DNA from 3 places in the Paenibacillus durus genome. Region 3 is predicted to be linked to each of the others. Evidence: riboswitches for the same ligand, from Rfam matches in the RefSeq annotation. Region 3 holds a riboswitch; each other region holds the start of a gene.
What was found. Region 3 has a riboswitch for cyclic di-GMP ahead of PDUR_RS26140 (fibronectin type III domain-containing protein). Riboswitches for the same ligand answer to the same signal wherever they lie in the genome.

Region 1 (3,282 bases), 1.5 Mb from region 3:
GCAGCAATCGCCGCGTCCTTTTTACTTTGTTCAAATACCAGACGATTCCAATCAGGACGACAACCGTCACCAGTATGAGAAACCAGCGCTGGTCCTGCAGAATGCTGAAAGCGGCGCCGCGGTTTCGATGCGATGTGATAACAAAAAAGTTCCCGATTACCGGAATTTGTTCGTCGATTTCAAGGCGCGTGGAGATCAGATATTTCGTTCCCTGGTCAAGCAAAAATACGATTAGCGCGATCAGATAGTACACCACTTCAGCTTGTCACTCCGTTCTTATTTTTCCCACCCGAAAGCGGTCCAAAACGTGTATAAAAGACTTGTATATTGTAGCACAGGCGTTAAGAACCCGTCCATTGGAGCGCACCCCGAGCCTTGCTTATCAAAAGCACAATTTTCCAGCGGTAAAAAACCGGCCAATCGGCCAACCTAACAAGGAAAACGGCATATGGAAAGGAGCCGAGGCTAATGAATCACCTGTCTTCGGAACAGCTTGCCCACCTGCGCGGCCTTCTTATCCGCCAGCGGGACGATATCCGGCACAGGCTTAAGGAGAATGAAGATCACGGTCTTGAAGATTCCATGCGGGATATGTCGGGCGAATTGACCGAAATCGACAACCATCCCGGCGATGTCGCAACCGACCTGTATCATCGTTCTATGGATATATCGCTTCAAGAGCTTGAAGAACTGGAACTTAAGGATATAGACGATGCGCTTGAGGCGATGGACAAAGGCACATACGGCATTTGCGCAGCGAGCGGACAGCCGATTCCGTATGAGCGCCTGGCCGCCCTTCCTGCTACGCGCTATTCCAAGGAATACAGCCCCCGCCAGGAAAAGCCGCATACACGCCCGGTTGAAGAGGAATTTCTTACTCCTCCATTCGGGCGGAGCAGTCTCGACGAGCATGAGTATAACGGATTTGACGGCGAGGACGCCTGGCAGATCGTCGAGAGCTTCGGCACCTCCAACACGCCGGCTATGGCGGAGGGAAATAATATCGATTCTTACAATGATATGGAAATCGAAGCCGATGACCCGGATGGCTTCGTCGAGCCCTGGGAAAATTTCATCGCCACGGACATAACGGGCAATCATGTTACCGTCGTGAAGGGACATCAGTACCAGAGTTACATGGACAGCGGAGAAGGCGATTACCTGCTTGATCCTTACGCTAACGAGAAGGAGTAGCCGCAAGGGCTGCTTCTTTTCTTTGCAATGAGTCTTTATGCTCAATAATCAATCATTTCGTCAAATTTCGAGCCTGTTTATATAAATATATTGACAAAACAAGGGCTAGGAATATATTGTAAGGGAAAATTGTTCTTTTTTATTAACCTTAATATGGGCAAAATTCTCCGAAAGGGAATGACGCAAAGCCATGGATCTACAGTCTCAGTTCTTCCCTTGAGACCATGACAGCCAGGTTGCTGAAGAACCGGGACGACTGCATATCAAGCGTCCTAAATGGTGATTTGTCAACCGACCTGTACTCTGTTTTGAGTACAGGTCTTCTGTCATTTGTTATTCTGATCTACCGGTTTTACTTCGAAGGATCGATAACATGACAAACAATATTTAATTTGTGAGGTGGATCTTTTGAAGACAGTCGCAGATTATATGGCGGAAGCACTACGCAATCTCGGAGTAACGCATTCTTTTGGCATTATCGGTAAATCTATTTGTCCCATAGTTCTTAAGATGGTGGATTATGGTATTGAGTTTATTCCCGGGAGACATGAATCCAGCTCTGGATTCGAAGCTTCCGGCTATGCCTTAAAGACCGGAAATCTAGGCGTCGCTTTCGGTACTTCCGGTCCGGGGGGGACGAACCTCCTCACAGCGGCGGCACATGCCAAAGCCAATAACCTCCCTGTGCTGTTTATTACGGGGCATCAATCCATTCAGGAGCTCGGAATTCCCCAATGCCAGGATTCCTCTTCGTATCTAGCAGATTTGGCGGACATGTTCAGACCCGCTACGCTCTTCAGCAAACTAATCGAACGCGGCGACCATTTCAGCACGATTTTTAACCATGCCATTTCCATTGCGCTGAGCGGCAAGCGCGGACCTGTTCATCTGTGCATTCCGTTTGATGTCCAGACAGAACCGCTTAAAGAATGCCGAATTGTTATCCCCGAACGCGAAACCCTTGTCAGTTACGCTAATTTTGACCGGGTTACGGATGCCATTAATCATTCCAGCAGACCTCTGATCATAGCCGGCAAAGGCGTCAACCGCTCCGGCACGCATACGGAATTGGTCCAATTGGCAGAGACTTTTAATATTCCTGTCGTTACTACTCCCGGCGGCAAAGGCGCTATTGCCTGGGATCATCCGCTGTACCATGGTCCGGTCGGTGTTGGCGGATGCAAGCATGGCGACGATTTATTGAACCGCAGTGATTTGTTTATCGTGCTTGGGTCGCGGCTTAGTGACATGACCATTTGTAACCTTAAGGCGGATAATCATCCAAAGACCTTAATTCAGTTTGATGTAGACCCTACCTTTGTGGGAAAAATACTAACCTCCCAGACGATTGCTGTCGGCGGAGATTTGCGCGATAACTTGTCGCTGTATCTCAAGAATGTTGATACTGCCGCTATTAAAAAACGTGAAACGGAGACGGCCGTTCATTATGCGGAAGAACTGCCCGATCTGCCCAAGCTTTCGCTGGCGTCGGTAATGAACACGATGAGCGATCTGATCCCTTATAACAATACCGTATTTGTTGATGACGGCAGCCATGGCTTCAATGCCGTGAAGTGGTACAACGTGAAGAAGCCGGGCAGTTTTGTCTTCGACGCCTACTTTGCCTGCATGGGCAACGCAATCGGCATGGCAATCGGAGCAAAGGTTGCTTCCCCTGAGGAAACGATATTTTGCATTACCGGCGACGGCTGCTTCATGATGCTCGGCACAGAAATTAATACTGCCGTTTGCAAGAATATCCCGGTCATTTTTATCGTTGTGAATAATATGCAGCTGGATATGGCGTTAAAAGGAATGGAAAAAACTACAGGCAGAATCGACGGAACTCTATTTGAAGTTCCTATGGATGCCGTAAAATTTGCCGAATCGCTGGGAGCTGCCGGCTACAAATGCGAGACCAAAGAACAATTTGCTGCTGCTATCAGCGAAGCTGTGGCTTTAAACCGCGTTGCCGTCATCGAGCTATTGACTGACCGTGACGAAGTGCCTCCTACCGCACACCGCACACTAAATCTTAATTAATAGTTTCACAGACAACACAAGCATATGCTTCCGAAGCAAGCTTTG
Region 2 (3,282 bases), 660 kb from region 3:
TTCTTCTTCGTACACCGGAACCGTCACCGGAACGGCATGATTCATTTCGATCATTCCATAATAATTGGTATAGCACGGGTCACTGACGATGACCTCATCTCCGGGATTCGTAAGGACCAGAAGGGACAGGTAAAGCCCCTGCATACCCCCAACGGTAATCATAATTTCATCCAGCGGATTGTAACTGACTTTATCAAAATCTTTAAAATGCGCGCTTACCGCTTCACGTAGAGGAAGAATACCGGAATTGGGCGTGTAATGCGTGTGCCCGTGATCCATCGCTTTTTTTGCAGCGTCAATAATATGCTCTGGAGTATCAAATTCAGGTTCGCCTATGACAAAACTAATCACATTGTCCAAGCCTTGTGCCATATCGTACATTTTTCTGATTTTAGCCGGTTCGATGTTTGCGATCTTTGACGATAATTCTTTCATTCAAAATCTCCTTCCGCCACCCTTTATCTAGGGATTGAAACCGCTCCTTCCACACCTTTTTGCAGGTGACCGTCTAAATATTCGACCCCAATGGAGTCTAAGCCTTCTTTTAGTGCCGCAATCATTTCGTCTTTCTTGTCTGGCAGCATTCCGTGAACGGGGATTACATTGGAGGTATGGAGACCGAAGAAATAGGTATGGTCCAGGTTCAATCCGCTTAACATTTCGATTTCCTCTTCAATATTTTGGCGCAAGGTGTTTTCTATAAAAAGCCCTTCATTGACTTCTTCATCAAGCGGGCTGCCGGGATCCACATGTAAAGTGGCAATAAAGATCAGCTTTGGCTTAACTTCATTTAGCAATTTGCTGTTTGCTATTGCATTTTCACGTGTTTTTTCGCTGCCGGCTCCTCCGATGATAATATTTACACTAAAGTCTATTCCGGCATCGGTTAAACGCTGTAACTGCACTTTCGCTTCATCCACCGTAAACCCTTTATTAAAATGTTCCACGACCTCCGGCATCCCGGATTCCAGGCCAATATTGAGGTCATTAATCTTTAAGGCTCTTAATTCTTTAAGCTCTTCATCGGTTTTATTTATGATGTTATTAACGGAGGCATACATCGCTATGGTCTCCACTTCGGGCAGGATTTCATTTATTTTAACCGCAATCGATTTAAGCCGGTCTGCACTCAGGGCAAAAGGGTCGGCATTGACTAAAAATATACGGTTGACCTCAGGATACATTCGTTTGGCTTCCCATAAATCATGCTCAATTTGTTCCATCGTTTCGACATGAAAAGGAACATCGCTATACATGGTGCAGAAGCTGCACTCATTATGGCTGCATCCTACAGTAACTTGCAATAAGAGCGAGTTCGCTTCAAAAGGCGGACGGTAAACGGGGCCGGTATATTTCATTTTCACTTCTCCTTTTTGTACATAGAGTTTATTTCTATAAGTTTACAGCGGCAAAAATATTTAAGGTAGTACGCACTTTAAAGTACGTATCTCAAGTGAATTGACGGTGTTTAGGTGACAAACAAAATTTTTAATTGGTAAATTTTTAGTCTGGATTTATACTGAAAAAAAGAAGTGCAAAAGAACTATAAGAAATCACGAAACAAGTGATTGACCAAAGGCAAACTCGTTCGAAAGGCGGGGGCGCAAAGCCACGGGTCTTCCGTTATAGAAACTATAACCAGACAGCCGGGTTGCTCAGAGGCTTGTTTTTTTGCGTGTTCTTACAGCAGAAGAAAGGAATGGTTCAACGAAAATGAGACGAATCTTTTGGAGTGTACTTGTGGTCTGGATGCTCGTTGCATTAACAGAAATGGAAACAAGGGGGATGACTGCTAGTGCGGCAGCAGGGCTGAACTACACATGGAAAGACGAGGTGACGAAATTCAAAGTCGGACCTGTCGATTTCGGGGATCTCCAGGATGCTGAACTCGCCGGCCGTTACTTAACTTGGAGTGTAACTCAAGATTACTATGAATCAATTTACGCATTAAATTTGGACAACGGAAACACGCAAAGATTGACTACCGATAAGGCCCACAAATATAACCCGGTTATAGCGGATACCATTCAAGGTCCTATGGTTCTTTGGATTCAGAGTAATGAACTCCAGGGAAGTGATATATGGGGCTACAATTTAAAAAGTAAGGAAAAAAAGAAACTGGTTGATGGCGGGTCGTCCCACCTAACGGAATCCGTCGGTGATGGAAATTATCTGGCATGGGTTAATAATTACGAAATCCATGTTCTTAATTTGACAACCGGAGAGTCGCAGAAGATCGAGGAAGGGAGTAATCCCCAGCTTGGTAAGGGCCGGCTTATCTACCTGTACCATTCTGATGAAATTAGAGCCTATAATCTGGAAACCAAGAGTAAAAATGATTTTTACGGAGCGAGCTTTCCATATGATTATTCGTTCAATGGCAAATACATTTTGCTTAAGACCAAACTCAGGGAAAATCAGGGTTATGTTGAGCTGAACGCAACTACTCCGTCTGAGAAGGGAATCGTCCTGCAAAAAGATTCTCCTTTCAAATTGTCAAAAGTATTCACAGGGTTGTCCTATGGCCTTTGGGTTGAAAAAGGAGAGGGGGATAAAGCGAAGGTAACAGGTGTGGACCTTTTGCATAAGGAGTCCTTTTCGATACCGCTGGAAGCGACATACAATCATGTACTCGGACTCTCCGGCGATACGCTGATTTATTTAAATAAAGGCGGTTTTATCGTCAAAAGAACCATCATTCCTCCGAGTACCCGTGCAGACCGGAATGCAGAACCGATTCATGTCGTTATGGATGGGGTGGAGGTTCCCCTACGTACGGCGCCAATTTCGCTTAATAATAGCACCTATGTCGAGTTTCGTTCCCTGTTCGAGCGGATGGGGTTCGGCATTAAATGGGATAACAAAACGCGCCAGATCATGGGCACCAAGGGAAGCCTGGTAATTAAACTGACTATTGGCAAGAAAGAAATGGTTGTTAATGGAAAAGTTATTAAAACCGATTCTGCGCCGGTTACTCGGAACGGTACAACCTATGTTCCTCTTAGACTTATTGGTGAAGCGGCTGATCGTAAAATAAGCTGGAATGGAGCAAAGCAGACGGTGTACATCAGCCTGAAAGATACCAAGGATACCCTTTATAATGAAGATGGCACCATTCGGTATCATGGCGGACTGGTAGGCGGTATCCGTGAGGGGTATGGAACGCAATACAACGAATACGGACGTGTTTTCTATGAAGGGGAATGGAAGAACGATAAAATGCATGGCGAAGGGAAAATGTACTATCTTTTCGCTGACGAACTGTTTTTCGAAGGAACGATG
Region 3 (3,282 bases):
CATTTCTTGTTGCTGCCGGTGCAGTTCGCGAATGACTAGCAAACGGCGATAGGTCATTTTGCTCAAAGTACTCAGCGAGGTTTGCTGGCTCAGGTTTTCAATGATTCGCAGATCCCGACCCACATAGCCGAGCTGCTTCTTGACCGCTTTGCGGATCGTTTTACCTTTGGGCTGGCGTTGTTTAGATACAAGCAGGTACGCTTTACGGGCTTGTCTGCGGTACGTGCGCGGCTTCTCCGCCAGACCGATCAGCGGCTGATGCAATGCGTCAATGATACCTTCCAGGATTTCACGAGCATGATTCAATAGCCCCAGATCTGTCGGATACTTGATGTCGGCAGGCGCACAGGTTGCATCCAGCATCAACGTGCCGCGATGGGTTTGTGCGTCGGGATTGGGAAGAAGACGAAAGAGGGACTTGGCCTTGCCCTTTTGTTGAGACTTTTCCGGCGTGGTATCCACTTCCAGAATCGTTAGGGTGTCGTCCATTTTCATGACCATTTGTCCACCCCCCGGGTGATCATCGTCGTCATCACGTGTTTGTTCCTTGGCTTTAGCCGCTGCTTTTGCTGCTTCCTGCTCGGCCTTCAGCCCTTCTTTTATGATCCAGTCATTGATCTCGTGAAGGATGTCGGGACCCAACCGGTCGCGAAAGTGAGTCATCAAGGAATGATGGAAGGGCTCTTTGTCCACGTAACCGCCAAAACCCAGAAAATACTGCAAATAGGGGTTTTCCATGATCTGCAAAGTGGTTTCCCGGTCGGTTAAGCCTAGACGTTCCTTGATCAACAGGGAGCCCAAAGCCAAACGTACCGAATACGCCTTTTGCCCTTCGTCGGGTGCGCCGAACACCTTTACATATTTTTCTTCCGCTTGCTCCCAGGGAACGAGTTTGGCCAGCTTCACCCACCGATTGTTGGGGTTCAGTTTGCCGCCAAAGGGCAGGTAAAAATCTTTGAGAAGATCGTCGGTCGATTCTATCCGTTCAAACATGATAATTCACTCCATCTGCAAGGGTTTTTTGCATTTTTCGAGTATTTCCTTGCAGATGATTTCGACAAAAACGGCTTCTATTCCTTGTGGGAGTAAGAGTTTTTGTTTATTCAGCAAGCCCTAAGTACCGCAGGCAAGTCATCTATGGGAAAATAGCAGATTAGACCGATCATGGTTCTTACGACCTATTCACATTACAGGAATAGATACCTATTATAAAAATAGAACTTCAGTCACAACCCAGTGAAAAAGGCAAATCATGAGAAATCATGAGACGCAAAGCCAAGGGCCTGAACCACATCCATGTGGAAGGCAGCCGGTTGCCACAAGGAATCATAGCTTTTACTATGAGCCTTGTCTGAGGTTCATTTTTTTTGTCTATTATCCTTATATCAAAGAAAGGTAGGAACACATGAGAAAACGTAAATCCTCCAAAAGACTTTCTTTCCTGGTTTCGATGATGCTTATGGTCCAGGTCTTGTTTCCCGCTCTAAATGTGTTTGCGGCTGAGACAAACAATAACGTGCTGCCTCCAAGCAATCTTTCCTATCAGCTCCTGACACCAACCGATGTCAAGCTGACATGGAGCTCCGTGTTTGGGGCTACTGGTTATAAGGTGTATGAGATTACGGATGGCCAACTGATCGAGCGGGGGACAATGACAACGACCTCCTTTACCATTAACGGTCTTCCGGAAGGTTCATATACTTATGTGGTTTCAACCTTAAGTCCGGACGGAGAGTCAGGGCCCTGCGCGCCAATCACGGTGAATATCACCTATCCCGACATGACGGCGCCAACCTTGACTTACACGATTCAAAACGGCAACGATATTGTCCTGAGCTGGACCACTTCTGCGTATGCCCAAAGTTACAATCTTTATCAAGTTCAAGCTGATGGACAAAGAACCTTGATAAAATCCCAGGCAACACATACATATACAGTCGTCAATGCTCCAATGGGAACAGCTACGTACGCGGTTAGTGCGGCGAATTCCGCCTTTGGTGAATCTCCTCTATCCGCACCTGTCGACGTTAATGTCGTCCTTCCAGTCATGGCCGCTCCAGGCAACTTCACGTTTAGCCTGGCGAACGTCAACGACATCAACCTGAAATGGAATGCAGTCAGTTACGCCACGAACTATAAAATCTATCAAATCCAAGCTGACGGTCAAAAAGTATTAAAAAGCACGGTAACCGGTACAACCGTCTCCTTTACCAATCAAGAGGCTGGAGAATATGTATATGAGGTATATTCCTACAGCAGTCGTTTTGGCGAATCGGCGGAAGGAAGCCGTTTAACGGTAACTGTCGGGGATGTCACTATGACGGCACCCGGCAATCTAACTTATAAACTGCAAAACGTCAACGACGTGGTTTTAACATGGAGTACCGTTTCAAATGCTACAGGCTATAAAATCTATCAGCTCATCGACGGGCAGCTCGTACTGAAAAGCACGGTAACCGGAACAGCTGTCACCTATACGAACCAACCGGCCGGGGATTACCACTATGAGGTACATTCCTATAGTGACCGTTTCGGGGAATCGGCGGAAGGCAGCCAGGTTTCAGTTACTCTGAGCTCCGTAACCATGGAGCCGCCTGCCGCTGTTAACTATACGCTCAAAAACGTTAATGATGTGGTCCTGACCTGGGAGACTTCGGCAAACGCCAGCAGTTACAAAGTCTATCAAATTATTGACGGACAAAAAGTATTGAAAAGCACGGTAACCGGCACTACTGTCACTTACACTAATCAGCCGCAAGGGAATTATACGTATGAAGTTCATTCCTTCTCTACCCGTTTCGGGGAATCAGCGGAAGGAAGTCAGGTTTCAGTTACTCTGAGCTCCGTAACAATGGAGCCGCCGGCCGCTGTTAACTATACGCTCAAAAACGTTAATGATGTGGTCCTGACCTGGGAGACTTCGGCAAACGCCAGCAGTTACAAAGTCTATCAAATTATTAACGGACAAAAAGTATTGAAAAGCACGGTAACCGGCACTACTGTCACTTACACCAATCAGCCGCAAGGGAATTATACGTATGAAGTTCATTCCTTCTCTACCCGGTTCGGGGAATCGGCGGAAGGAACCCAGGTTTCCTTTACGCTCATTTTTCCGACCATGGAGCCGCCGGCCAATCTGATCCAAACGATTAAAAATGCGACCGATTTTTCTTTGACTTGGGCTGCATCCGACTATGCGACAAGCTATAAGGTTTACCAGATCGTGGATGGTCAAAAAGTGCTTAAAAGTACGGTAAGCGGCTTAACCGTTACGTATACCGG

Region 1: it holds a riboswitch for cyclic di-GMP, as region 3 does, so the genes downstream of both, PDUR_RS18905 (thiamine pyrophosphate-binding protein) here and PDUR_RS26140 (fibronectin type III domain-containing protein) in region 3, are expected to answer to the same signal.
Region 2: it holds a riboswitch for cyclic di-GMP, as region 3 does, so the genes downstream of both, PDUR_RS22975 (copper amine oxidase N-terminal domain-containing protein) here and PDUR_RS26140 (fibronectin type III domain-containing protein) in region 3, are expected to answer to the same signal.

Annotation. Positions count from the first base shown of each region.
Region 1 covers NZ_CP009288.1:4,349,600-4,352,881, forward strand. The annotation lists gene lspA (signal peptidase II) at 1-256, opposite strand, end outside; gene PDUR_RS18900 (TraR/DksA C4-type zinc finger protein) at 469-1,194, shown strand; cyclic di-GMP riboswitch class I at 1,341-1,438, shown strand; gene PDUR_RS18905 (thiamine pyrophosphate-binding protein) at 1,594-3,237, shown strand.
Region 2 covers NZ_CP009288.1:5,228,854-5,232,135, reverse strand. The annotation lists gene PDUR_RS22985 (pyridoxal phosphate-dependent aminotransferase) at 1-435, opposite strand, end outside; gene PDUR_RS22980 (radical SAM protein) at 459-1,358, opposite strand; cyclic di-GMP riboswitch class I at 1,568-1,659, shown strand; gene PDUR_RS22975 (copper amine oxidase N-terminal domain-containing protein) at 1,786-3,282, shown strand, end outside.
Region 3 covers NZ_CP009288.1:5,893,163-5,896,444, reverse strand. The annotation lists gene PDUR_RS26145 (IS5 family transposase) at 1-993, opposite strand, end outside; cyclic di-GMP riboswitch class I at 1,235-1,321, shown strand; gene PDUR_RS26140 (fibronectin type III domain-containing protein) at 1,406-3,282, shown strand, end outside.